Regions from separate parts of the Agrobacterium sp. rho-13.3 genome, predicted to be linked through region 1. Evidence: predicted binding sites of a transcription regulator. Region 1 holds the regulator's gene; each other region holds the start of a gene.
The links. Region 1 encodes PhoB, which activates phosphate uptake and scavenging genes when phosphate is short. Its sites were predicted from a motif close to TGTCATNNANCTGTCAT; they were not measured.
Positions count from the first base shown of each region.

Region 1 (2,203 bases):
GCAGCCTGAAGGTTGCAAGCAGACATTTTGCCCGACTTGTTGTCGCGCTCAAGGTCGTAGCTCAGCTTCTGGCCTTCAACGATTTCGCGCATACCTGCACGCTCTACAGCGGAGATGTGTACGAATGCGTCTGTGCCGCCGTTGTCAGGCTGAATGAAGCCGAAGCCCTTAGTGGAGTTAAACCATTTTACTGTGCCTGTGGTCATAATGAACCCTTTCAAAGCATAAGTTATAGATCACAGAACTGACGCCCTGTGTGCGAGTATAGCGATTTTTTTGAAAGGAAGGGTTAGTTCAAAACGCGGTGCTAATCGCGCGGCAACCAAAGCTCAGCAAGCAAAATATCGATATCGCAGTGATATAGCTTTAGCGATTGATTGTCAAATTTAATCTTTTGCTGATGAAATATCAGGGTCAACAAGCGCGGGTTGAAAAGGCTTTATTCAGCGCTGTGGGCAAGTAAATCCCGGCGAATACGGACGCTGAAATATCCGTCGCCCTTTGCCCTACCGGCACCTCCCCGACGGTGGGGAGGCTAATGATCACGTGGCCTCTTGTTGGCTATCACGCTTCCATGGAATATCCCGCGCCGCGCACGGTGCGGATCACATCCTGCATATTGGAGAAGTTGAGCGCTTTGCGCAGGCGCCCGACATGGACGTCGACGGTGCGTTCATCCACATAGATATCGTGACCCCAGACACCATCGAGAAGTTGGGAGCGCGAATAAACACGACCGGGAGATGCCATCAGGAATTCCAGCAGGCGGAACTCGGTTGGCCCAAGGCGCACTTCGCGGGTCTTGCGGTGAACACGGTGGGTTTCCCGATCCAGTTCGATATCGCCACATTTCAGCACGGAAGACAGCACTTCCGGGCGGGCGCGGCGCAACATGGCTTTCACACGCGCCATCAGCTCCGGCGTGGAGAACGGCTTGACCACATAGTCATCCGCACCCGTTGCCAGGCCACGAACACGTTCGCTTTCCTCACCGCGTGCCGTCAACATGATGATCGGCAGGCGTTCGGTCTCTGGACGCATCCGCAAGCGACGGCAGAGTTCGATGCCGGAAACGCCGGGCAACATCCAGTCGAGGATCAGCAGGTCCGGCGTGCGTTCCTGCAAGCGGATTTCCGCTTCGTCACCACGCGGAATGGTGTCGACGTCGTAACCTTCGGATTCCAGATTGTAGCGAAGAAGAACGCTCAAAGCCTCTTCATCTTCAACAACTGCGATTTTCGGCACCATGGGCATGAAACTCCGCCAGTCTTATCTGTGGCTTACTCGGTGACTGCGCCGAGTGTGTTGGAACTATCGTCCTTCGGACGCTCACCCTCAGGCTGGCTGCCGGTGGCCATATAATAGATGGTTTCCGCGATGTTGGTGGCATGGTCACCGACGCGCTCGATGTTCTTGGCGCAGAACAAGAGGTGTGTGCAGGTGGTGATGTTGCGCGGATCTTCCATCATGTAGGTCAACAGCTCGCGGAACAGCGAGGTGTACATGGCGTCGATTTCCTCGTCGCGCTCGCGGATGGCCTGCGCCTTTTCTGCGGAGCGCGTGGAATAGACGTCCAGCACTTCTTTTAGCTGCACCAGCGCCAGTTCGGACAGATGCTCCAGACCGCGGGCCAGCTTGCGCGGCACACCGGTTCCAGACACTGCGATCACGCGCTTGGCCGTGTTCTTGCCCAGATCGCCAACGCGCTCCAGATCGGCTGCGATGCGCAGTGAACCGATGATATCGCGCAGGTCGGACGCCATAGGCTGGCGTTTGGCGATGGTGACGATGGCCTTATCGCCGATCTCGCGTTCTGCGTGATCGAGGATGGCATCATCCGAGATGACCTTCTGGGCCAGCGCCATATCCGAATTGACGAGCGCGCGCACCGCATCGGCACACATCTGCTCAGCCAGACCGCCCATTTCGGCAATGCGGCGGCTGAGGAACTTCAGCTCTTCATCGTAAGCGGACATAATATGCGAATGTGTCGGCATGTTCGAATTCTCCAGTTTCGTGGCGCGCTCCACAAGCCCTATCAGGCTCAAGCGGCAGCGCGATTTCCTCACAGCAATGGCTGGATCAGCCGAAGCGACCCATGATGTAGTCCTGTGTGCGCTGGTCATCCGGGTTGGTGAACATCTTGTCGGTGTCGTTCTCTTCCACCAGATGACCGAGGTGGAACATGGCCGTGCGCTGCGAA
Region 1 is NZ_CP192774.1:112,789-114,991, reverse strand. It holds gene RMR16_RS00560 (cold-shock protein) at 1-206, opposite strand, end outside; gene phoB (phosphate regulon transcriptional regulator PhoB) at 565-1,248, opposite strand; gene phoU (phosphate signaling complex protein PhoU) at 1,281-1,997, opposite strand; gene pstB (phosphate ABC transporter ATP-binding protein PstB) at 2,083-2,203, opposite strand, start outside.

Region 2 (2,203 bases), 640 kb from region 1:
TTCTATTGAAGGGACTTAGGCGTTATTTTCGGCCTTGCATCCCGGCTTATATTGATTGCATCAATGGTCTGGATAAGCGTCCAGACAAAGGTTTTCGCAATGCCGTTGAAATATGGGCCTCTCAGATATGGCCCTTTGAAATTTGGTCTTTCCCTATGCTTGCTTGGTGCATTTGCCGGGTCGTCAGCCTATGCGCAAGAACAGTTGAAGGGCGTTGTGGAGCTTTTTACATCGCAAGGCTGCGCATCCTGCCCGCCTGCTGACGAGACTTTGCGCAAACTCATTCAGAAGGGCGATGTTGTCGGCTTGTCCTATCACGTCGATTACTGGAATTATCTGGGCTGGGCGGATTCGCTGGCATCCAAGGAAAATACCGAGCGGCAATATGGATATGCGCGCGCTCTAGGGCGCAACAACGTCTACACCCCACAAGCCGTTGTCAACGGTCGCGACCACGTCAAGGGCGCGGATATACAGGCGATCTACAAAAAGCTCGATAGTTTCAAGAATGCGGGCGAGGGCCTGAATGTGCCTGTGAAGGCGCAGCGCCTGAGTGACGAAATCGAGATCGATATCGGTGCCGGTCAAGGCAAGGCGGATGTCGTGGTGGCCTATTTCACACGCGAGCAGATCGTGGACGTGCAGAAGGGTGAAAACCAGGGCAAGAAAATTTCCTACTGGCACAGCGTTTATGATGTTCAGACGGTGGGAATGTGGAACGGATCATCGATGACCGTGAAGCTGCCTGCAAGTGTTATGAGCAAGGCGAAAAATGGTGGCTGCGCGGTTCTGTTGCAGACCACGGACGCCCAAGGCAATCCAGCCGCCATTATCGGCGCCAGCGTGCTTCTACCATCGGATTGATAAGTTGCCCACATCTGTGGGTCAGGAGATCCGATCCGGGCATTGGGGGCTGGGGGTAAAGGGTCAATGCACCGGACCGGGTCATGTTGGTGCCGAGGCATCAATTGACAATAGCAATATTCCACTCAATTCGGGCCATGATTTGACCGAAATAGGGCAATTGCACCGGTGCTGCTTGCCTAAATGATTACCGCGTCGTGCTTTTCAGGATGCGTCAACGAGGCTTGCAATTTCTCCATTGCAAGGTCAGACTGTCGCATAACCGTCATTTGCAGTTGAGCGAGGTTGCTTGATGACTGATAAGCCGGATTTGCAGCGCGCAACTTCATCTCAAAGAGATAGCTCATCCGTCATCGACCTTCGGGAATACAAGCAGAGCAAGGACGTTCTGCCGATCACCTTTCATCGCCGCGAGCTGGATGCCATTTTGCGCATTTACGGGCGCATGGTGGGCGAGGGCGAGTGGCGCGACTACGCCATCGATCACCTGAAAGACAAGGCGGTTTTTTCGGTGTTCAAACGGTCTGGCGAAATGCCGCTGTTTCGCATTGAGAAAGATCCAAAGCTGGCAGCGAAACAGGGCGCGTTCAGCGTGGTGAATACCGACGGGCGTATTCTGAAACGCGGTCATGAGTTGCCGCAGGTTTTGAAGGTGTTCGACAAGGTTCTGAAACTGATCGAGTGATCGGCGCGATTACAAGGCAACAAGAAAGGCGGCCCGAGAGCCGCCTTTTCCTATTCTATTTCGATCTTCTTAGTTGTTCCGGTTGCCCAGGAACTGAAGAAGGAACGTGAAGAGGTTGATGAAGTCGAGGTAGAGCGTCAGGGCACCCATGATGGCCTTGCGGCCAGCCGCGACAACGTCGTCACCATCGAAATACATTTCCTTGATCTTCTGCGTGTCATAGGCGGTAAGACCAGCAAAGATCAACACGCCGATGGCGGAGATCGCAAAGCCCATGGCCGACGACTGCAAGAAGATGTTGACGATCGACGCGATGATGAGGCCGAACAGACCCATGATCAGGAACGAGCCGAGACCGGACAAATCCTTCTTCGTGGTATAGCCGTAAAGCGACAGCGCGCCGAACGAAGCAGCCGTGATGAAGAATGTCTGGACGATGCTCTGGCCTGTGTAAACCAGGAAGATCGACGACAGGGACAGACCCATCAGCGCGGCATAACCCCAGAAGGTTGCCTGTGCAGCGGGAAGGCTCATCTTCTGAATGCGGAAGCTCAGCAGGAGCACCAGACCGATAGGAGCGAGCATAACGACCCAACGCAATGGAGAGCCATAAACCAGCGCTCCAAGCGAGGTTAGCATCGTGCCATTCGGGAG
Region 2 is NZ_CP192774.1:2,560,574-2,562,776, reverse strand. It holds gene RMR16_RS12525 (DUF1223 domain-containing protein) at 100-864, shown strand; gene RMR16_RS12520 (DUF2794 domain-containing protein) at 1,157-1,549, shown strand; gene RMR16_RS12515 (Bax inhibitor-1/YccA family protein) at 1,619-2,203, opposite strand, start outside.
Region 2: a site for PhoB is predicted at 1,117-1,133, ahead of RMR16_RS12520 (DUF2794 domain-containing protein). Genes of this name have one in related genera too.

Region 3 (2,203 bases), on a different replicon from region 1:
GTTGGGGCGAGATCCTTGCGCACCGCGCGAATGCGATCAACGACGCCAGCAAAATCCTGACTATTGGCTGTTTTGTCTCGATCCGATGCCATGGTCTTTCCCGTTATTCCGCTGCCTGATGCGCGGGCTGCCGCAACAACCCGTTGTCCACTTGCCAGAACCGCATGCCGACCCGACTTGCGCCGAGGCCGTCCGTTTGCGGATTGTCGCCAATCATCACCGCATCAACAGATGTCACACCCAGCCTGTCGCACGCCATGTCGAAGAGCACCCGTTCCGGCTTGCCGATGACTGTGTAATTGCGCGGGCCAGCGCAGGCAAGGATGGCGGCAGCCAGTGCGCCCGTCTCTGGCACCGGCTTTCCACTCGGGCCAGGATGATTGAGGTCGGGGGCGGCCACAAACAGGTGAGCGCCATCGCAAAGGGCCTCTGCGGTAGTTGCGAGCTTGGCATAGGAGAAATTGCGGTCGCGCGTCACGAGTACAATCTCGGGCCGCTCCTGATGCAACCGAAGTCCCCTGCGCCGGGCATGATTGCGCAGTGCAGCGCTCCCTAAAAGCAAGACGGATGAGCCGGGATAGTCTCGCGCTATGCAATCAATGGCGGTGGCTCCCGCCAGTAAGATTTGGCCGCTAGCGATTGGTAGACCTAGGCTTTTGAGCATGCGCGACAGTTGGTCCGGGGTATGCTCGGCATTATTGGATACGACCATATAGCGGCCGTCCACCTGTTTCAGCAGCCAGCGGGCATCCGGTAGAACCATTCGCCCGCTGATGAGTGTGCCATCAAGATCGATTAGATACCCACCGGCGTCAAAAGCAAATTCAGACACATCAATTCCTCGTTTTCTATGCCTGATGTGAATTGAGAATAGCTCAATGTCAATAACAAATAAAATTGAGAATAATTCATAATAGTGTCACGCAACGGGTTTAATTCTGCTGGTCAAGACGGGCCAGAAGCCTTGAAATCAGGAGCAAGTCATGAAGATCGCCATCATCACCGATATCCATCACGGGCCTCAGTCCCACACCAAAGAAGCAGGTTGGAATGGTTTGCCGGTGCTACAGCAATTCATCGACAAGGCGACCGCGGAAAATGTCGATCTGGTGCTGGATCTGGGCGACCATATCTCTGATACGACCCATGCTGACGATTATCGTGTGGCCTCTGAAGTGGCCGAAATCTTCAAGACATTTCCTGGTAAACGGGTGCATGTGCTTGGCAATCACGATGTCGCTAACTTGAGCGTTGCCGACAATGAAGCGATATTTGAACAATCGATGGCGAGCAGCGTGACGGATCTGGGCGATGTGCGCCTGATCGGCTGGCAGCCGGACGTCAAGATCAGCATGGGTACCGGTTTCAACAAGGCGTCAACGCATCTTGACTGGCTGGTGGAGGCATTGAACGCCGACGAGCGCCCGGCGATCATTGCCACGCATGTGCCACTGTCGGGCCATTCTCAGATCGGCAACTATTATTTCCAACGTAATGCGCAATATTCGACGTATCCAGACCATGACATCGTGCGTGCTGCTGTGGAGGCAACCGGAAAGGCTGCGCTCTGGCTCTCGGGCCATGTGCACTGGAATACCGTCACCAATGTCGGCAACGTTCAGCATGTTACCATCCAATCACTCAGTGAACGCTTCACCACCATGCCGTTGACGGCTGCGGCCTATGCCGATCTCGAAGTTACCGGCAATCAATTCACGATAGACGTGCATGGCAATGATCCGTTCCACGTCCGTCTGCCATTCCGCAAGTCTGGTGATTGCCCTTGGGTCACGCCGATGCAGCCGTTTGCAGACCGTGTCGTCGAGATGGAGCGCCAACGTGCTTGATTTTCTGGCCCGCCGGATTCTCGGCGCACTTGCAACGCTCTGCTTTGTCATAACGGCGGTGTTTTTTGCGACGCGCCTTTCCGGTAACGCCATGGATTATTTGTTACCTCCCGGCACTGATGCGCAGACGAACGCCGCAATGGTCCAGCAGTTTGGGCTGGATCAACCGCTCTGGGTGCAGTTTTTCCGCTTCGTCGGCGGATTGCTGCACGGCGACATGGGGTTGAGCTTTTATGAGCGCCGCCCGGTTGTCGATATCTACGCCGAACGGCTTCCCAATACGCTCCAACTGTTTGCCTATGCGCTGTTGATCTCCGTCATCGCTGGCGTGCCTCTGGGCATAGTAGCCGCCCTAA
Region 3 is NZ_CP192775.1:1,069,055-1,071,257, forward strand. It holds gene RMR16_RS19780 (MurR/RpiR family transcriptional regulator) at 1-92, opposite strand, end outside; gene RMR16_RS19785 (HAD-IIA family hydrolase) at 104-832, opposite strand; gene RMR16_RS19790 (metallophosphoesterase family protein) at 984-1,847, shown strand; gene RMR16_RS19795 (ABC transporter permease) at 1,840-2,203, shown strand, end outside.
Region 3: a site for PhoB is predicted at 907-923, ahead of RMR16_RS19785 (HAD-IIA family hydrolase). Genes of this name have one in related genera too.